DNA from 4 places in the Paenibacillus sp. FSL L8-0641 genome. Region 4 is predicted to be linked to each of the others. Evidence: a T-box and tRNA genes for the amino acid it is inferred to sense, from the RefSeq annotation. Region 4 holds a T-box; the other regions hold tRNA genes.
What was found. The T-box of region 4 lies ahead of leuS (leucine--tRNA ligase). A T-box ahead of a tRNA ligase gene usually reads a tRNA of that ligase, here a tRNA-Leu.
Positions count from the first base shown of each region.

Region 1 (5,276 bases), 1.7 Mb from region 4:
TAGATTCCGTTTGAAAACGATTACTATTTAATTGTACGCACAAGTGTGTGTCTAAGTCCAGAGAAAAAGTACAAGTTACTTTTTAATTTATACATTCGAAAGGAACATGTTTATGAAATTTGGAACGGATATTGCCTGCGCACTTGGGTTACTGGCAGGTACAACGTTTGGCAGTGGTATTGCATTTTTGTTCGGCTGGCAAGCTTACCGGGCCCTGACTTCTGTTGCAATCTTTGGCATTGCGGGGATTATCATTACCATTGCCGTTTTTCGCTTGCTGCACCGTAAGTCGCTTTCCACGTCTAATTCTCGATAAATGCTGTTAGTGAAACGAGTGCAACTTGTATTTTGCTAGAATATAAAAAAACGGGCCTCTTAAGCCAATTGCATCGCTTGAGAGTACCCGTTTTTATTTTACACATATTCACTTATGAAGTCGTGTCTACCTCTGGGTTAACATCTAATTCATAATCAATTTCATCAAACCCGAATCCAAATAATTGGAGGAAATCCAGACGGTATTGTTCGAGATCGCCCAATTCAGATACATTTTCTGTAGTAATTTCGGACCAAGCTGCTTTGACAGCCTGCTGTACATCGTCTCTCATTTCCCAGTTATCCAGACGGATGCGTCCTTCTTCATCCGTTTCCACCGTGGACCCACTGTATAGCGTCTCGAACAGACGTTGTGCCTGCTCAATACATCCCTCGTGCAGTCCCTTTTCCTTCATGACCTTAAACAGCAAAGAAATATACAATGGTACGACTGGAATAGCCGAACTGGATTGTGTAACCAAAGCTTTATTCACAGAAACGTAGGCTTTTCCATGATAACGTTCCAGTTGCTTTGTTAGAGTATGTGCTGTAGCTTCCAAATCATTTTTAGCTTGGCCAATGGTTCCTTTACGATAGATAGCCTCCGTAATTTCGGGACCAATATACGAGTAAGCCAGTGTGGTTACCCCTTCAGCCAGCAGATCAGCTTCTTCCAACGCTTTTAGCCACAAGGACCAATCTTCGCCACCCATTACCGTGATGGTGTTCTCAATTTCCTCCTGCGTAGCCGGTTCCAGCGTAATTTCTGATACGACACCTGTATTCGTATTCACTGTTTTATTAGAAAAAGACTGTCCGATAGGCTTGAGAACGGAATTAAAAGTTTCACCCGTATCGGGATGTGTCCGTCGCGGTGAAGCGACACTATACACAATCAGGTCTACCTTGCCCAGCTTTTCCTTTACCAGCTTCAATGTCTCCTGCTTAATTTCATGAGAAAAAGCATCTCCATTAATGCTTTCTGCTATGTAGCCAGCTGCTCTGGCCGCTCTTTCAAAGGCTACTGTATTATACCAGCCTGCTGAAGCCGTGCGCCCCTCTGATGCGGGACGTTCATAGGATACCCCTACGGTATCCGCTCCCAGCCCAAAGCTCGCAGCAATACGAGAAGCCAGCCCATATCCAGTAGATGCTCCGATCACAAGTACCTTTTTAGCTCCTTGTATTGATGTACTGTCTTTGATGTAGTTGATCTGACGATTAACATGAGCCGCACATCCTGCAGGATGTGCAGTCGTACATATGAAACCACGAATTTTCGGTTTAATAATCATTGTAAATGGTCCCCCTACTTTGGCATTCATTTAATATGGATGGAATGGTTGTCCAGTCATTACTATATAGCAAATCAGCTTGTGGCTCAACATATAACATAGTCTTGAAGGTAACCGTTCATATACTACGACAACAGACATCCCCGAACTACCGACTCTATGAAAAAAAAGAAAATCGCCGTAAACATCATAGTCTACAGCGCTCTTTCACTCCACTATTCATTTTGGCTCACTTTCTAGCAACATTACATCTTCTCCTTGCTGTTGTCTTTTTTTGATATTCGCTCTTCCCCAGGTACACATTAAATCAATTATTTCATTTGCTGTTATACCATATTCCGTTATATAATACTCCACTTTTGGAGGCATCCGATTATACACATGTCTGCCAATGATGCCATCCTTCTCAAGTTCACGGAGCTGCTGTATAAGAACCTTTTGAGAAACGCCTGGAATACTACGCTGTAATTCACTTGTCCTCTTTCTACCAGACATTAGTAAGCATATGATTAAGGATTTCCACTTACCTCCGATGATCTCAAGTGTTGCTTCTATGCCTAAATTATATTGTTTCATAGTACCACCTTTTCAACGCTAAAATAACAAAGTTTATCTAATCTATAATTGCATATCATCACTCTAAGTCCAATGCACACTTTCAAGTAACTATCTTACTTTATTGTGTGTATTTACTTTTTTTAAAGCATACAGAATAATAATAGAGCATCTACTAAGGCAAATATGTTACGTAAGAAAGGTGATTTATGATGAAGACTCTCGTGATTTTAGCACATCCGAATATTGAAGATTCCAGAGTAAATCAAAGATGGAAACAAGAATTACTTCAGTATACCAATGAAATTACAATTCATGAGATTTATAAAGAGTATCCAAACTGGAGCATTGATGTTTTGAGAGAGCAAAAGTTACTTGAAACACATAGTAATATCATATTTCAATTCCCTTTATATTGGTATAGTTACCCACCTTTATTAAAAAAGTGGTTTGATGATGTTTTTACTCACGGATGGGCTTATGGTTCACAAGGTGATAAGTTAAAACGAAAGAAGCTAGGGATAGCCATGTCCATTGGCGATAAAAAAGAAAATTACATACCTACTGGTTCCGTTTCTTTCACTGTTGATGAAGTTATAGCACCTTTTAAAGCAAGCGCAGTACATGTTGGCGCCATAACATTACCCTATTTCGCTGTCTTTGGAGCCTCGTTTCAAGCAAGTGACGAAGACATTAATCAGAGTGCAAAGGATTATATCAAATATATATTTCAGTATAAATAAAATAGTTATAATAGTACACGCATCTTACCCATATAAAAACAGGCTCTTGGTGGCATCCAGCCAATCCAAGAACCTGTAAATGTTAGGCATGATGCGGTCGAGAGGACTCGAACCTCCACGGGGGGTTAGCCCACACGGACCTGAACCGTGCGCGTCTGCCAATTCCGCCACGACCGCATATTATGTATTCACACCGATGTTTTTCAATCACGGTAATTTAGATTATATCTTCCATAGAACATAAAATCAAGCTATTTTTATCTTATATTTTCTATGAATCATTCCCGTAAATATAAGAAAATCACTGGATATCACAAACCAGATATGGTAAAATGGGTCCATCAGGAAAGGAGGTGCGTCAACATCAATAATCACATGTTGAGCGTATCCCTTACCCGGTCCGTTATTCTCTAATTTACAGAGTTGACGGAGGCGCGGGATACGGATCAAAGCTTTAATTAAGCGCCACGGGTAAAAAGACCGTCCTCGGACGGTCTTTTTTATTTCAACATCATCTATAAGATTACATACTGTACTGTGAAGAGGTGACACGATGTCGATTAGACCCGCAAATGTGGAAGAGCTCAACGAGTTGGCAGCCATCTGGCTAGATGCTTCCATAGAAGCCCATCATTTTATTGCTCCGCAATATTGGACATCTCAAGTTACCGAGATGGAAAACAGGTACCTTCCTCTCGCTCAAAACTACGTTATCATACAAGATGATCATAGCATTGGCGGCTTCGTTTCCATGTTGGATGGATACTTGGCGGCTCTGTTTATACGTGTTGATTCTCAAAGGAAAGGCTATGGCAAGCTGCTATTAGATTGGGTGAAGAAGCAGCATGACGAAATTCAATTAAAGGTGTATCAGTCAAACACGAAAGCATTTAACTTTTATACTAAAAATGGATTTACCGTTCAAGCAGAATCTGTGGATGCCGAAACTGACGAGAAAGAATTTGTAATGGTATGGACAAATCATGAACGATAATGAAGTACCTTTAGCTATATAGTCTTCTTATTTAACCCATAGACCTCGGTATATAAAATCTCTTTACACGGAGCAAAATCCTGTTCAGCCAACGCACCTGGATAGCTCATAATTTGAAGCCGCAGATCAGCCTGTCCTTCTCTTAAAGGGGGCTGTACATAGTCAAAATGGTTCAGATGAAACCCCAAACGTTCATAAAAACCAATTCTTCTCTGAGTCCATTCATCCACTGGTGGCTCAACTTCCAGCACTACCGGTTTACCGGACTGTAAAATAAACTTGCTCATAAGCTCTTTACCTAACCCGCCACCCCGTATAGCCGAATCTACGGCAATATGCTCTACAAACCGAAAATCTGTAAACTCCCAGCCCGCCAAAAAAGCTATTGTTTGCCCTTGTTCGTCTTTTTTGGTAAGTAAACGATAACACGGATGATGAAGAAGAGCCCTCTGTGACTCGAATGTCCTGCATTCCGTTTCAGGAAAAGAAGCCTCCATAATCGCATATACTTGAGAGAATTCAAGTTCATTCATTTATACTTTCAACTCCTCTAACGTTAACTTGTTGGTCTACTAATGTTATTTACATTACGGTCCTAACCCTTTAGACCTTGTTTAATTCCATAAGCGTCAGCAATATGTGTTCCAACAGCTCTGGAATGTCTTCCATCTGATCTTCGTTAATTTGTCTGGAAAATCGGAGTTCAATCCTGTTTTGGTATGTAGATGTCCTCTCTCCGTAAATCTGACTAAGCGTTTGTACCGGTCGAAGATCGGGCTTCCAAATTTCGGTCAGTATATTTTCAATCCGGTTGCATTGTGACTCAATTTCACGAATTTCCATGTAAAAACTCAGCAACAAGAGACATCCCGGAATTTGATCTTTGATTTCCAAAATTTCCGCAGCCAAGTTGTTTAAATCCGCCTTTAGTTGAACCTCTGCTGTCACACTCGGGTGTTCTCTCAGTCTGAATTGGACAACAAATTCACGTGACATCACGGACATTTCCAATCTGTCGATCCGCTGTGTAATGTCAATACGTGAATCCAAATTATCCAGATCATAAACTGCATTTTCCATGGCTACTTTTAAATTATCAAAAACGGTCGGGTCGAACATTTTTCTCACCCCCAGTTGTTGAGTATAACATAGCTTGTGTTACTCCTAAAATAGGATGCCCCTTTTCACAAAAGCATATTAAGACGGGATTTTATAGTATACAGTAAGTTGGCTAACTCTTAATTGATGTTTAGTTGATAAATTTGTAAAAACGCATAATTGTGACAAAAATATATATATTTTTGTTTATTGTTACATTTTTATTCCAATTCATTGGAATAAACTATATAATACTGGATGGGATTAGCAAATTCC
Region 1 covers NZ_JBBOUW010000001.1:1,939,352-1,944,627, reverse strand. Annotated here, with positions in the region: gene MKY16_RS08805 (hypothetical protein) at 113-316, shown strand; gene fabV (enoyl-ACP reductase FabV) at 429-1,610, opposite strand; gene MKY16_RS08795 (winged helix-turn-helix transcriptional regulator) at 1,830-2,186, opposite strand; gene MKY16_RS08790 (NAD(P)H-dependent oxidoreductase) at 2,378-2,908, shown strand; tRNA gene MKY16_RS08785 (tRNA-Leu) at 3,001-3,085, opposite strand; gene MKY16_RS08780 (N-acetyltransferase) at 3,462-3,902, shown strand; gene MKY16_RS08775 (GNAT family N-acetyltransferase) at 3,917-4,435, opposite strand; gene MKY16_RS08770 (hypothetical protein) at 4,506-5,021, opposite strand.
Region 1: it has a tRNA-Leu gene. The T-box ahead of leuS (leucine--tRNA ligase) is inferred to sense a tRNA for this amino acid. The anticodon was not compared.

Region 2 (5,276 bases), 2.1 Mb from region 4:
GCTCCTGCGTTTGGAACAACAGACCCGATTCAGACCATCTATGAAGTGCACACGTTTGCGAAAAACTGCTACCAATATGCTTTAATGCTCAGATCTGTTGTTCCCGCCCGCTCTATCCCTACAAGTGACTAGAACTTTTCAGGGTTCAGGAGTGCGTAGATTAAATACATAAACACAATAGCTGTAAGCCCGAGTATAACGATCATCCTCTTCGTCCTCCTTTAGAGGTCTGCGCATCACACCAGCGTACAAACAGCAGTATCACTCCATAACTCACAGCCATGACGAGCAGCATGTATATATCCATCATGTTTATACCCTCCGTATCGGTCCTCAGATCGCCATTCTTATTCCATCATAAAATCATAAAACAACTATGTCATAAGTGCTTATCCGTTCAGCAGAAAACCCACCTCTCCGTTCAATGTGTAGATCACATGGTCCGCTCCCAATCCCCGATAAATTCCTTGTGGATTACAGCCGTGTGTAATAACATAGATCGATTCCGATGTTAGTGGTCGACATATTTGCAGGAAACGGCAAGTCAGATTCAAGCTGTTCTCGAACAAATACACACTACCAATTTCTTTTTTTGGAAAATTCCATTTTCCCGCTTGCATGGTATTGATGCGGACAATGTGCTCCACACCCATTTTTTTGAGCTGTCGTTCCTCCTGGGCGCTATTCGTGAGAACTGCAAACGCCAATTTTTTAAAAATAAGCAATTTCACAAAACTTCTGCCCGCTTCATTCGGTGCAGTGACAATAATTAACCGACCTTCCATCAGTAGCTCCTCTCCCGGTATAAAAAGACAACAAAAAGAAGCCGAAGGAAAAAGGCTTTCCTCCGGCTTCTGACATATCCATGATAAAATAAACCATGGCTGCACACGGCGGTTTGTTGCCTCTCCCTGTACGCTTACGAGGTTAGCTGTCGGATTCGGACGTGAGAGTCGCCCTATTTCTGGCACTTGACCGGAAAATTCACCCCATGAGACACACGGCTTCCGAAGCCGTACAGTCTCGATTGGTTCCCCCGCTTTTGCAACTGCAAAATTCAGCGCTGTAGACATTTCGTTGTTGCTTCATTCAAGTTAATTTGAAATTACGTCTTGAATCATACACCCGCGCATGGAAGACTGTAAAGCTCAACTGCAGGGTTATAAATCGGCCTTTAGAGCATAGAAGATGAATAATAACGCTTACAATGCAACTATGCCTCTCACAGCTCCTTCAATCTCTGTTTTTCATCCTTTTTTGAAAATGACAAGCATGTCAATATTGGCGTAGGGTAAAGCGTTATTGGCCTTTTTTTGTAAAAAGAGAAGAAAATACGCTATATGTACCAGCTAAACACCGATTGAACCCACTTTTATAAGAAGAAACACCTTAATTCGCTCCATTTGCGGTGCGATTTACTGTTTTGAGCAAAATACGATTTTACAGCGCCTGAGGTCTTTATACAGCTTTTCCAGACTTGCAACCCTTCTTTGAATTGTCTACAATTTAATTGCTGGATATTGAATGAGGAGAGATGCTATGACCGTTTATGAATATGATGCGCAAACCCTGCAAGGGAAACAAATTCCGTTATCCACATTTGAAGGGAACGTTCTGCTTATCGTGAACACTGCCAGCAAATGTGGGTTAACCCCCCAATACAAAGCGCTACAAGAGCTATATGACCAGTATCATGAACAGGGGCTCGAAATTTTGGGATTTCCCAGCAACCAGTTTGCCAAACAAGAGCCAGGTTCCAGTGAGGAGATCTCCGAGTTTTGCCAGATCAAATATGGTGTCACCTTTCCGATGTTCGCCAAGACAGATGTCAATGGCGATCAAGCACCCCCCTTATTTCGCTACCTGACCCAAACAGCTCCGGGGGTATTAGGGTCCAAAGCGATCAAATGGAATTTTACTAAATTCTTAATTACAAGAGAAGGTAACGTATTTAAGCGCTATGCACCGCAAACTACTCCAGATAAGCTGGCGGGAGATATAGAGAAGCTTTTGCAGCAAAACTGACATTCTTCATTATCACAGTTAATAAACGACCTGTTGCAACCGTGGCTTCCGTGGCTAAAGAATATAACGAAAAATACTTAACAAAAAAAAGCATCCTTTCACGTAAACCGTGTCAGGATGCTTTTTTAACTAGGTCTTGCATATAATGCGGTCGAGAGGACTCGAACCTCCACGGGCGTACGCCCACTACCCCCTCAAGATAGCGTGTCTGCCATTCCACCACGACCGCAAATCATAATGTATTGAGGCAACAGATTTATTATACTCTCTCATCAACTATTTGTAAACAAAAATATTATAATTATTTTAACTTACATATATGAGCGATAATAATACCGTCCTGTATAAAGATAACCGCTTGCTGAACTATGCATTAATGTTGCCCCCTTACGGATTATCAGAACCACCTGGCACTTAACTAAGTAATTAATTTGACAAAATAACGTATTTACGATTGTAAAAACACGTATAAAAGTGTATCATAGTTTCAGATGGTTAATTCTAACATGTTTACTGATGATTATTATAACACACCAATTATTCCGTAAGAATCCGTAAGGGGCGATTTCTTTTGAACAACAAAATGCCTGTCACCTCCTTCGGGTGGGCCATCAAACAACGGCTTGTCGAACTTCGACTGGATCAGAAAACATTTTGTGAGACACACAATATTCCGCCTTCACGCTTGTCCAATCTGATTCACGGCACCCGCAAAGCACAAAGGTACAGAAAACAAGTTGCTGCAATTCTGAACATCGACGATAACGATTATAAGGAGGCATCGCCACTCTAAATCCAACAAGCATTCCAGTTACATACAGGTCATTCCATATCACCAAGAAACCAAATAAACCCGTAAAGCGAACTCCTCCAGTTCGTTTACGGGTTTTCAACCCAGACAATCTTTAGCCAAAAAATCATTCCGGCTTTGTTTTATCCTTCTCACTTTTTTGCTTACGATATTTCGCAAATTCAACATATTCTAAAATAAAATTCTGTTCTTCCGTCTCAAGATCTTCTGCCTGGCAATTCAGTGGCCCCATCACTCCAAAAAAATAAGCAGCCTTCTGCTCCTGAAGTACGCCTTCTCCCGGCTTAATCCCTTTCATTAACCAATCGAGCGATACATTAAAAAAGTCCGAAATCTGAATTAAATGAGTGGTACCCGGCGTTGTTTTCCCCCTTCTCCAATCACCGAGATTCCCTGAACTGATTTTAAGCTTTTCACAAAATGCCTTCTTGGTCATTCCCCGATCTTTAATCAAAGCTTCAATGCGCTGATAAATAGTTTGATCTCCCAAAATGTTTCCCCTCCGAAACAGTAACTTTTTCTGAAATAATTTTCATTTTTCAGCCTTACTCATTAGTAATCCCCATTAAATCCTAAGCAACCATTACCCCATAGTAGAATTGCGCTGGTTTTTCTCTTTACGAAAGCGGGTAAATTCAATATACTCAAGTATAAAATTTCTTTCCGCCTCACTAAGCGGTTCCCCCTGGCAATTCAGTTGCCCTGAAGCGTCAAAAAAATAAGGGTCTTGCGACTCCTTCAGCACCTCACCCTGTATATCTCGACCCAGCATAATCCAGTCCAGACTCGCATCAAAAAAAGAAGCGATTTCAATGAGTTTATTCGTGCCCGGCGTCGTTTTTCCTCTTTTCCAATCCCCGAAGTTCCCTGTACTAATGCCTAACTGCTGGCAGAACGCCTTTTTCGTCATTCCCCGTTCCTTGATGAGTTCCTCGATGCGATGGTAAATAGATTGCATAGAAGTTCCTTCCTCCCTAGCAGGCTCTCAAATAACGATATCATGTTCTCTGTTCCCATTTCAAAGATCACGTATGCTAAAATTACCGAATTATGTATGTTGGTTTCCATTATACCACAACACGCAACAAAAACCGCCTGTTTTCCGAAGAAAGGGCGGTCTTTAAGCCAGTCCACTTACGCCAATCACGTAGCAGAGTTGTCGATTTTAAGTAAAATATGCTTCAATTCATTCAAAGTTTCACTCAGATGCAATAAATCTTCTTCTGGCAGATACACCAGTCTTTCTTGAATTTTATTGGAGAAGGTATGAAATACCTGTTCACAAAAAGCATCGCCTTCCTGTGTAATCGCCACATTCACGACTCTGCGATCCGAATCACACGACTGGCGGTCAGCCAACCCATGCTCCACCAGTTTGTCCAGAAGAGGAGTCATGTTCGGACGTGAGACATTAAGCTGTTTGGATAAATCAGATACCGTAGACGAACGTACTTCACGCAGGAGCATTAGCACCTGAAAGTTATTAGGCGACAAGTGTAATGGGAAATCGAGCGGACCGTAGGTGAAAAATTTCTTCTTCACAATCGGAAACAAGCCCAAAATATTTTCTGATATATTTCCTAACAGTTGAGTGTCCATATTTTTCACCGTCACTTCATAAGTTTATACTTATCATTCTATAACATTATGGCGTTATATTATACTATGGAATCATTATTTCATCATAATCATTACTTTATTACATCATTACACAAATAAAAAAAGCCTCTACCGCGAGAGACTTTTCCGTTCATTCCATTGATGCGGTCGAGAGGACTCGAACCTCCACGAGCGTACGCTCACTACCCCCTCAAGATAGCGTGTCTGCCATTCCACCACGACCGCATAACAAAATATAAATGGTGAGCCATGAAGGACTCGAACCTTCGACACCCTGATTAAAAGTCAGGTGCTCTACCAACTGAGCTAATGGCTCATGCTGTTCATCCAAGCTGTCCGCCATTAGACCAGACCTCAGGAATTCCCCTTAAGCATGCAACATGTAGTCTATAAAGACAACAATGACCCGTAGGGGATTCGAACCCCTGTTACCTCCGTGAAAGGGAGGTGTCTTAACCCCTTGACCAACGGGCCTTATTATTATGCGCCAACTTGGCGACAAGAAAGAGTATATCAAATAGAATAACAAATGGCAATACTTATTTTTTAAATTTTAAAAAAAGCAGTTTTTATCATTACAAAATGCATGTCCACTTACATTAACTTATCTATAATCATCTAATCCCTGAAAAATCATGATAAATGATTGCAATATCACTTACATTTACTTATAATCACTTACGAGATACCGAAATCATTATATTTCAGAGGAGCTTTCTATGTATCAGGAAGAACGAATGTTAAAAATCGTTGATTACTTACAGCTTCATAAGCGTATTTCGGTGGATGATATTTGTGAAATTTTTAATGTTTCACGGGA
Region 2 covers NZ_JBBOUW010000001.1:1,498,901-1,504,176, reverse strand. Annotated here, with positions in the region: gene MKY16_RS26100 (potassium-transporting ATPase subunit F) at 129-206, opposite strand; gene MKY16_RS06790 (hypothetical protein) at 390-785, opposite strand; cyclic di-AMP (ydaO/yuaA leader) riboswitch at 901-1,073, opposite strand; gene MKY16_RS06785 (glutathione peroxidase) at 1,540-2,025, shown strand; tRNA gene MKY16_RS06780 (tRNA-Leu) at 2,172-2,254, opposite strand; gene MKY16_RS06775 (hypothetical protein) at 2,597-2,818, shown strand; gene MKY16_RS06770 (helix-turn-helix domain-containing protein) at 2,943-3,326, opposite strand; gene MKY16_RS06765 (helix-turn-helix domain-containing protein) at 3,420-3,794, opposite strand; gene MKY16_RS06760 (MarR family winged helix-turn-helix transcriptional regulator) at 3,980-4,435, opposite strand; tRNA gene MKY16_RS06755 (tRNA-Leu) at 4,599-4,681, opposite strand; tRNA gene MKY16_RS06750 (tRNA-Lys) at 4,697-4,772, opposite strand; tRNA gene MKY16_RS06745 (tRNA-Glu) at 4,859-4,930, opposite strand; gene MKY16_RS06740 (DeoR/GlpR family DNA-binding transcription regulator) at 5,176-5,276, shown strand, end outside.
Region 2: it has a tRNA-Leu gene. The T-box ahead of leuS (leucine--tRNA ligase) is inferred to sense a tRNA for this amino acid. The anticodon was not compared.

Region 3 (5,276 bases), 240 kb from region 4:
CGGCCAATCCGCTTCTTGCCTTCAGGGTGCATGACGGATAACAATAATCGGAGATAAGCCGTTGTAATGCGTTGGAACAGATCGGACTTCATCGGTTGTTGTTCGAAACCAAGACCATGTATCAAACCACGATGAAGCAGCGTAACGCCGACTAACGCCTTCACCTCTCTGAACTCCGGCTGACTTGCGAATGCCTCGCTGATCTGCTGCATGGATTTCCGTGTAAGCCGGGCCGTCATGAGCGCCGCGCGGTCTGAGTCTTCGGATTTGATCAGCGTCAGAATCGTTTCATTATTGAGATGGAGTTCCCCGACCAGATCGCCTTTATTGATGATCGTGGAGTCCGCACAGACGATACTCTCCCCTCGGTGTTTCTTAATCATGACTTTGCAAATTCCAAAGTGCGATGTATGCGAGCCGCGAAAGCGTGAAATCCAATCGAACCCTCTTTCCCACACCATCCAGGCCGCCTGCATTGAAGATTTGCGTAAACGAAGCAACATTGATCCAATCATCCCTCATTCTTATTTTAATCGACAAATTTTATTGAAATTGTCCAACTGAAATAATATTCCTATGTGAATTCCTTATTTTTGTTACTTTTATGATAGAGGATTTAACCAAAAAAGCATCCGGGCTGAGGTACTGGATGGTGGCCCGTCTTGAGGGGGGCCTTCACTCAATTTGATGCACATCGCTGATCGCTCAAGTTTAATCTGATATATAAGTGCGACCAAAAATAATTTCGTTACATGCTAGTTGAGATTCATTTGCACTCCTAACAATCCAATCAGGTAATACTGATAAGATGGCTTCTCCTTCTGAAAAGTCCGGATGACCCGAATCACATCGGTACGATGCTGATCGGAAACCTTCAATTAAAGCAGTGTGCAGCGCGTGCCGGGAAAATGACGGAAAGTCCCCTCATAGACATCTTCTTCAACAAACCCTGCAACCTAAGGATTCGTCGCCCTCTTACGGCCGAAGCTAAACAATTCATTCAGTTCTGCGTACCACCTGTAAGAAATGTACAGCTGAATAAGAACGTGAGTTCAAATCCCTGAAGTAGCGAATCGTTAAAGAGTAGCGTTAGGAATCCGTCTCCAATATAGCTATTATAGTAAGTGCAACTCCTTTTCGAATGGTGAATGATTTCATAACGCAATCGCTCCTATTATTTTAGAATCTTGTTCTGCTTTACCCCCTCATCTTACCTCCGATACTGTTAAATCGAACAGTGATAAAACCGCCAAGCTTTTGATGACATTGACTTGGACCTGTCACATATACCGCATGACAAACTGTCAACTGTCTTATATGACGTGCTTGCTAAACTACTTTCTAACCGCAGTTACCCCACCCTCTGTCGCTTGACGGATCGGGAAGTTATATTGCATGATAGTCTGAATCATTCGGAAATTGAGATGAAGGAAGCCTTGAAACTTATTTATAATGGAGGAATCTGGATCGACCAATCGGTCGCTACGCGAGTTTTCGAAGAGATGAAGCGTCAACGTGAGCAGTTGGAGAAAATCGGTTCAAGTCAGGGAAACTACCCGTACGGGCTTACGAAACGCGAGATGGAGATTCTGGAGCATCTGTTGAGCGGACTGCGCTACAAATCGATCGCCGCCAAGCTATTTTTATCGGAGGGAACGATCCGCAATTACTGCTCGATTCTCTACTCAAAACTCGGCGTCAACAACCGCGAAGAAGCAATAGAAATGGCGCGAATGAAGAATATCGTGTAGCTGGAGAATTTCCCGATGGTACTCACGATATAGGGGGCACCTCACGAAACGGAAAAAATCGTACGCTAAGCAATGCGTTGCAGAAAAAACCGGACCCTTACAGGGGAATCCGGTTCTCGTCATAGCAGCAAGTGAAGTTGAACTATCGTGTCCCGTTACTTTAACGATGTAATCGAACTGAAGCTAAATGCATTAGATCCAAATATCATTGACTGCTGTTAATTCTGACTCAGTCTCGCCAGTGTTTACTACGCCCCTGGGCTCTACTAACATGATATGATACTCCTGGTTAGCGAAAGTTTTGTGTTCGACACCCTTGGTACAATAAACAACATCTTGGGAAATCTTTACTTGGCTATCGCGGAAATCAATGAACATCTCTTCTTCGAGCACGATAAACACCTGGTTGGTATCTTGATGAGGAGACCAATGTATTGATCTTAGATAATTTCTCATTCAGACTATTACTTTATTTTTCAGTCTAGAACTTTAGACACCTACAATAAAGACCGCAAAGGCTTAAGCCCTTACGGTCTAATTTACTTCTGGCATCCTGAGTCCATTTTCACTTTTCTTGTTTCGTTTCGTCCCCCGTCCATAGTCGTTGGTGACAAAATCCAGTATTCGGTTGACAGCACCAAAAATGGCCAGGCGGACATTACAGTTACCAAGAATGAAGCATCTAACGATTATGTAGATATGCCACAATGGTACATGGAGGAACTGGCCGTCCATGTTAAAAGCATGCGGAAATTAAGGTTTGAGACAAAGGCAAATGGGACATGGAAAGGCGGGGATCGTAACTTTGTTTTTCATTCAGGTACAGGGAAACCCTATTACCATACAACGCCGTCCCAGCAGTGGAAAAACTGGTGTGAGCGGCACAGCTTCCGTAATGTATCACTTCATGATCTCCGCCATACAAATGCAACGTATTTGCTTGGCTAGGGAGCATCTATCAAGGAGATTCAACATCGATACGACATTCCACATCTCAGGTGTCTTCAGATACCTATGCTCACATCACCAAGAAGCTTAGTCGTAAAACAACAGCACACCTAGATGTCTTCGATCCAAAAGTTCGTCCCCAATCCGTCCCCAGGAGCGAAAAAGGCGCTCACTCCCTGTGATCCTGTGATATGGAAGCGAGGATTTCAATCACTAAAAAATAAAAAACCCCTTGATAATCAAGGGATCCAAAAGAAAAACGATAGTGCCGAGGACCGGGATCGAACCGGTACGGTAGTCACCTACCGCAGGATTTTAAGTCCTGTGCGTCTGCCAATTCCGCCACCCCGGCATAATCTTAGGAACGTTACTCTTTACACTTACTTGTCTTACAAGTATCTGAGAAACACAGAAGTGTTCTCGCTATGTAAATGTCGTTCAACCGGGCACCAACATATAATACGATAATTTCATCGGATTGTAAAGTGTTTTTTTAAAAAAAATAATAAAATTTTCTTTTTGTATAACTTATGCACATTTGAATTACACTAATAAACGTCTTTCCAAACTACCAGAAGGGGTGTTACGAATGCGTGAAGGTATGATTCCAGCTGTTCTTGGAACGGTAGTATCGGCTTCAGGCGCTGTGTTGCTGAGCAGTAAGTACAAACTTGCAGCTACAGGCATTCTCGGTTTCGGACTGGCTCATGTTGTTCTGGGAGCGATTGATCTGATTGAGCATCGCTAGTTGTTTGGGAAGTGCCGGGCGGGATTTACTCCCCCCGGTTTTATTTTTATCAACGTTTAGTCTGGAGTACAAACGTTTATGTAAAGTATAGAAGCTGAATGTACCTAATAAAAGGAGCTGTGATGTGCTATGAGAGATAATAACTCTGAAAAGAATCGTACTGACGATCAAATTGAACATAAACAATCCCTGGACAAGCGCGAGCCAGGATTTAATCGCATTCCTGACACCGATGCAGATACACCTGCTGCTACTGATATGATCGATGAAGCCATAGGTCGCGGGATAGACAAGTTACGTAACGATTTCACAAAATAAAGCATGGGTAATAGGACATAGGTTTAAAGTAGCCCTTAATGCATTTGTTTTGATATGTAAAGCGATTTCGTAAAATCACTTAAAGATCAGCATGATCCAGCCAATGATCGAGATCCACAGCACGATGCTGATTAAGAGTCCACACATGATACCAAAAGAGAAATTACCTTCATTCTTTGGCATGGTACTGCCAAATTTCAATTTAAGCTTCATTTGATTCCAGTTCATAGAACCCCCTCCTTAAGTTCTATTTCGGAATATGAAGCTTGTTTTTGTAGACCTATAGTCATGTTTTTAAAAATAAAAAAGGGTTTTTCGTCCTATCACCCTGATCGCGGAAACAGGATTACAGCTATACCGACCAAACAAATCAATCCACCAATGAAATCGTACAAGTCGGGTGTCTTTTTATCAATCCACCAGCCCCATGCAATGGAAAGAACAATAAAGACACCACCATATGCTGCATATACACGCCCAAAGGAGGAAAATACCTGAAAGGTAGCAATAATTCCATACACAGCTAAAATTACTCCGCCGCAAAGTCCGACATACCATGTCTTCCCTTCCCGCAGCCACTGCCAAATCAAATATCCTCCTCCAATTTCAGCGATGCCAGCCAATATAAAAAGTAAAGCTGCCTTTAGCACCATTTCACATCCCTAATTCTTCAAATTCTTTTTGATTTTTTTGGATATCTCATTAGAGCACTCGACCTAAAATGATAATCAATGCAATCACACCAACCAGAATCAGCAGGTTGCTGACCTGACGCCATAAGCTGGGCACTCCCTCGGAGTGAAGCTTCCGCTGATTGGCATCAAAGTTCGCTTTTGCTCCTTCAGCATCTGCCGATCTAGAGAATGGTCTGTTTTCTTCATTCATAAGAGTACCTCCTTTTCAATCCACTTTAATCATACCAAACTTTTCCGTCGATTTCGCGTTGCTTTTATGTATATACTTACCACATATTTCTGATTGCATCTTCATATATGTGAAGTGTACCCCCTTATGTCAATATTTCGCTGAATATAAAGTCTGATGTCGAATCAAGGTAGAGTAGGTATTTAGACGTCTTTCATTGCAGGACGGTAGTTATGGTATAATTTAGTCAACTTGTTCAAGATCGTAACCAGTGCTCAATTGTTTACTCAACTTGCAATTAAATTCACATCCAAGAATCCACATTCCGTTTACAACCTGCATATTCTGTTTGTAAACCCAGGAGGAGGATACCGATGTCCCCAATCTTTTTAGCAAGTTTAATGATAATGGGTATATTTTTATTTCAGGCAGCCATCGTTTTCGGCATCATACATTGGATTTCGAAACGCACTCAACGTCCAGCACAAACCAAAATGTATCTCACAATGAGTTTGCTCGTTGTAATTTTAGGCTTCCTTGTATGGGACAACTGGATACACTCACAGGAATTCAATGGATGGGCCATGATTAGTCTGCTGGTGATTATTATTGGTGCCTATATACAGCTTAGAAAGCAAAAAGAAAAA
Region 3 covers NZ_JBBOUW010000001.1:3,398,502-3,403,777, forward strand. Annotated here, with positions in the region: gene MKY16_RS15200 (YkoP family protein) at 1-503, opposite strand, end outside; partial or broken gene MKY16_RS15205 (response regulator transcription factor) at 1,422-1,751, shown strand; gene MKY16_RS15210 (hypothetical protein) at 2,451-2,699, shown strand; tRNA gene MKY16_RS15215 (tRNA-Leu) at 2,966-3,051, opposite strand; gene MKY16_RS15220 (hypothetical protein) at 3,289-3,447, shown strand; gene MKY16_RS15225 (hypothetical protein) at 3,577-3,765, shown strand; gene MKY16_RS15230 (hypothetical protein) at 3,841-3,993, opposite strand; gene MKY16_RS15235 (YnfA family protein) at 4,089-4,415, opposite strand; gene MKY16_RS15240 (hypothetical protein) at 4,468-4,650, opposite strand; gene MKY16_RS15245 (hypothetical protein) at 5,004-5,276, shown strand, end outside.
Region 3: it has a tRNA-Leu gene. The T-box ahead of leuS (leucine--tRNA ligase) is inferred to sense a tRNA for this amino acid. The anticodon was not compared.

Region 4 (5,276 bases):
TTTTTTCATTGTTGTTACCCAAAATCATACCCTGGTTGACCAGCTTATAAAAAGGCTCTTTCGTTTCCACTACGCCGATATCATACAATACCTTATGCCAGAAACGGGCATACAGCAAGTGAAGAACCGCATGTTCAGCTCCGCCAATATACAAATCAACAGGCATCCATTCACGTTGTTTCTCTTTGGATACAAGCTCTTTGTCATTTTTCGGATCAATAAAGCGCAGGTAATACCAGCAACTTCCTGCCCATTGCGGCATTGTATTCGTCTCGCGACGTGCTTTCATACCTGTCTCAGGATCAATGGTTTCCACCCAATCTGTTGCGTTCGCCAGCGGGGATTCACCTGTACCTGAAGGCTTAATATTGTCCATCTCCGGCAGTACGAGCGGAAGTTGGTCCTCAGGAACCGTTTTGATCGTTCCATCCTCCAGATGAATTACCGGAATCGGCTCGCCCCAATAGCGTTGACGGCTGAACAGCCAGTCACGCAGGCGGTAGGTGACTTTGCCGTGTCCTTTGCCCTCGGCTTCCAGCCATTCAATCATCTTCGGAATCGCTTCCTCGTTGGTAAGTCCATTCAGCGGGCCTGAATTCACGTGCGGTCCATCCTCAGTATATGGCTCATTAGCCACATCTCCACCTTGGACAACCTCAATGATATTCAATCCGAATTGCTTGGCAAATTCCCAGTCACGCGTATCGTGAGCAGGTACAGCCATAATCGCTCCAGTTCCGTAGCCTGCCAGTACATAGTCAGCAATCCAGATCGGCAGCTTTTCGCCGTTCACTGGGTTCACTGCATAAGCTCCTGTGAATACGCCTGTTTTATCCTTGGCCAGATCCGTACGCTCCAGATCGCTTTTACGAGCAGCTTGTTCACGGTACTGTTGTACAGCATCCTTTTGCTCAGGCGTAGTGATAATATCCACCAATTCCTGCTCTGGTGCCAGCACACAGTAGCTTGCGCCGAACAGTGTATCTGGGCGAGTTGTAAATACTGTGAGTTGCTCGTCATAGCCTTCAATCGGAAAACGAACCTCTGCCCCGGTAGACTTACCGATCCAGTTCCGTTGCATATCCTTAATACTCTCAGACCAATCCAGTTCCTCCAGATCATCCAGCAGACGATCCGCGTATTCCGTAATTTTCAGCATCCATTGACGCATTGGTTTACGGACGACCGGATGACCGCCACGCTCACTCTTACCGTCAATAACTTCTTCATTCGCCAGCACCGTTCCCAGCGCTGGGCACCAGTTCACAGGTACTTCAGCTACATATGCAAGGCCGCGCTTGTACAGCTGGATGAAGATCCATTGTGTCCATTTGTAATAATCAGGATCCGTCGTGCTGATTTCACGATCCCAGTCGTAGGAGAAGCCGAGCGATTTGATTTGACGGCGGAAGTTATTTACGTTTTTCACCGTAATTTCGCGTGGGTGCTCCCCTGTATCCAGCGCATGCTGCTCCGCAGGCAGACCGAAGGCGTCCCAACCCATCGGATGCAGTACGTTGTAGCCGCGCATTCTTTTATAACGTGAAACAATATCCGTAGCTGTGTAGCCCTCCGGGTGGCCTACATGCAGGCCGGCTCCAGATGGGTACGGAAACATATCCAAAGCATAAAACTTCGGTTTGCCCGGTTCTTCCCCGGTGCGGAACGTCTTGTTCTCATCCCAATATTTCTGCCATTTTGGTTCAATACTTTGCGGTTGATAGCCGTGCTTCGGCTGTGTGTCTGTCATTGTCTTTTCCTCCTCAAACGGTATGCAACAAAAAAACCTCTGCATCCCGTAGCGTGTCAGCGCTAGGGACGAGAGGTTATATTCCCGTGGTACCACCCTAGTTAGCAGAAAGCGTTCTTCGCGTTCTACTCCCTTTGCACCTGATAACGGAGGTGATCCGATGCGGGTTAATAACAGGATACAAGCACCAGTATAGGGCGTTCCTGCGTTGGACGCATATCTCCGAGGCGAGTTCACTTTGTGCTGTCAACCGGCTTGCACCACCCGCCGGCTCTCTACATGTCCAGACAAAGCTACTATTCCTCATCAGCGATTGTTTAACCGTTAATAATGGCACTATTATATTGAAAACCGCGAAAAAAGTCAAATAAGGACTACCTTTGGTGTTAAGAGCCCTCTCCATACTAATTGTTCATGACACATGCATACGAATGTTTTATAATAATTCCGAGTTAAATCGCTTCAAATTGAGATGAGTTGAGATAAGAAAGGTGAGCTGAGAAATGGCACAGATTAAAATTTACGGAATAAAAGAGACTCTAAATCCAATCAAAAAGCAACTTTCAGAGGTGATTCATTCTGCTGTGATGGATGCGCTCAAATATCCTCCTGACAAGAGGTTTCATCGTTTTTTTCCTATGGATCAGGAAGATTTTATATATGCCGATGGTCGCTCTGAGGCGTACACCATTATTGAAATCAGTATCTTTGAAGGCAGAACGATAGAAGCTAAGAAGCAACTCATTAGCCTGTTATTCCAAAGAATTAACGATCTTTTGGGTATTTCTCCACAGGATCTTGAGATTACTATATTTGAAACACCCAAACAGAACTGGGGCATTCGGGGTGTACCGGGTGATGAGCTTCAGTTGAACTATAAAGTGAATATATAAGTGCAAAAAGACGCCCTTCATGTCATCATGAAAAGCGTCTTTTTTTCCCATATTCGTTCAATGAATCTTTGCTATTTTACAGCAACATAAAACAGTCTCGCCGCGTCATCTTCTGCTTCTACCCATTCAAAATCCGCATATACCTTCACATCGCGAAAACCCGCTTTGGACAATTCTGCCTTCATCCAGTCTGGGTCATAGGCACGTTGTACATGTATTTCCTCGAAACGCTGGTATAGATCGCGTCCTTCATGTTCTGCTTTCGCAAAGATACTAAGATGATGCTCAATTTCACAACGGGGAGTGTCCAACGCACATGTCCAGATATATGAGATAGAGCGTTCGTCCAGTACGAAAGGCTGCTCTTCATCATAACGTAAAAACGTCTGGGGATGATGCACATCGAACAAAAAGGTTCCGCCAGGCTTCAGACCAGCATGCGTTCTGCGAAAAGTAGAAATGATATCTTCTTCCTCCAACAAGTAATTCAGACAATCGCAAAAAGAAATTACAGAATCCACAGGCTCGGGTAAAATCCATTCTCTCATATCCTGCTGTATCCAGCGAACGCTTCCCTCACGAAACAATCGCTGTCCCTGTGGAGTAGTTTCCATTTTGCGACGGGCTACTGCCAGCATGTCAGAGGATAAGTCGATTCCAGCCACTTCGAACCCTGAATTAACCAGGGGAATCGTAATTGAACCCGTTCCGCAGCCCAGCTCGGCCACCGTATGCGGCATCCCGTACTGATCCCAAGCCTGCCGTGCAAAGCGCAACCAGTCCGGGTACGGCATGTCCTGCATCAGCTCATCATACACATAGGCAAACTTCCGGTAAGAAGCCATTTTTTATTCCCCATTCCCGTCCTTCGGTTTCGGCATTTTCTCCACCAGGTAGGTCCAGTTTTCCTTTTGTGTAACCATTCCTTCCTTCATCAGCTTGCCCATCGCACGCTTGAAGGCGGATTTACTAATACCAAACCGTTGCTTGATAATATCGGGTGGTGTTGCATCGGAGTAAGGCATGCCGCCGCCCGGACGCTCTTTCAGAAAAGCAATCAACCGATCCGCATCCTCATCACGGCCCACTTCCTTGCGTGGCGACATTGCCAGATTGACCCGACCGTCTTCGCGAACAAGCGTGACCCGTACCTTAACCTCTTCGCCCAAGCGAAGCATCCGGTTGCGTTCTGAGGAGTGAATCATCCCAATCGCGCCAAAACCAAGCACCCCTCCGTCCACCAGAACGAATGTACCCATTTGAAGCGGCTTGTACACAGTCGCCTGCACCCACGTATTCAGCCACGAATCAGGGGCGTGGAAGCACAACGGAGCCAGTTCCTGTTCCCCTGCCAGCTTAGCCCGCAATCTGCCTTGCTTGTCATGCTCCATAATGGCATACACGTAGTCGCCCACCCGAGGATGCAAATCTCGGTTTTCTGGCAACTCACGAATTGGCAGCAAAAGCTGACGACCCAATCCCATCTCCAGGAAACAACCCAAACGCGGGTGCACATCGGCCACCTCAAGCTTAGCCATTTCGCCCAACGACAAGAACGGCTTTTTCATGGTTGCGGCCAAACGGTCCTCTGTATCGTGAAAAATAAATACCTCCAACCGTTCACCAACTTCAATTTCACGTGTCAGCTCCGTATAGTGCAGCAGCACATCCTGCTCACCAACAGTGAGAAAGTAGCCGAAAGGAGATACCTCACGATCCACCATAATGGTGACATAAGTACCGGCGATCAAACTCATACCTTTTCCACAACCTTAGCATCCGACCAGAGTCGTTCAATGTTGTAATATTCGCGCTCGTCGCGATGGAAGACATGCACTACGACATCCCCCAAATCCATTAGAACCCAACGGGCGGAATCCATTCCTTCGATTCCTTTGATAGTTACACCTTCATCATGAGCGCGTTTGCGAATTTCTGTTGCAATCGCCTGTACCTGTGTATCCGAATTACCGTGGCAGATGACAAAATAATCAGCTACTAGTGATATTCCCCGCAAATCCAGTGCGACAATATTCATTGCTTTTTTATCATTTGCGGCATCAACCGCTGTTTGCATTAATTGCTCATTAGTTAGGGTCATTCATGAACCTCCGTTTTTCTCTGTTTTAGTTGTTGAATCAAGTCATTGCGCGACAAGACTGTCAGTGGAAAAATAACCTTTTTCTTCTCCAGCAACAATGAAATTGTGGAGTCAAATCCAGCGACAAGGCCCTGCTCCAAGCTTTTCTTTGCCTGTTTACGGATATGCTCAACCCCGGGGAAATCCCGTCCCGGTTCGATGTAATCAGCGAGACACACGACTTTGTCCAGCAGACTCATACCTACGCGTCCTGACGTATGCCAGCGGATCGCATTCCTTATTTCAGGATCATCCACTCCGTAATCTCTTGCTGCAACGCAGTATCCTACCTCTGAATGCCAGAGCTGCTTGTCATGTTCCAAAAGCCCCTGATCACATTCGGGATGACTGCGAATCACCTCTTCCATCTGCTGAACAGGCCAATATTTCGCTACATCATGCAAAATAGCCGCCAGTTCGGCCTTATCCGGATCTGCTCCATAGCGCTTCGCAAGCTCCACTGAGGTATGCATAACACCTAGTGTGTGCTTCC
Region 4 covers NZ_JBBOUW010000001.1:3,636,335-3,641,610, forward strand. Annotated here, with positions in the region: gene leuS (leucine--tRNA ligase) at 1-1,750, opposite strand, end outside; T-box leader at 1,812-2,069, opposite strand; gene MKY16_RS16415 (tautomerase family protein) at 2,254-2,643, shown strand; gene MKY16_RS16420 (class I SAM-dependent DNA methyltransferase) at 2,715-3,488, opposite strand; gene MKY16_RS16425 (CvfB family protein) at 3,492-4,400, opposite strand; gene rsfS (ribosome silencing factor) at 4,397-4,744, opposite strand; gene yqeK (bis(5'-nucleosyl)-tetraphosphatase (symmetrical) YqeK) at 4,741-5,276, opposite strand, start outside.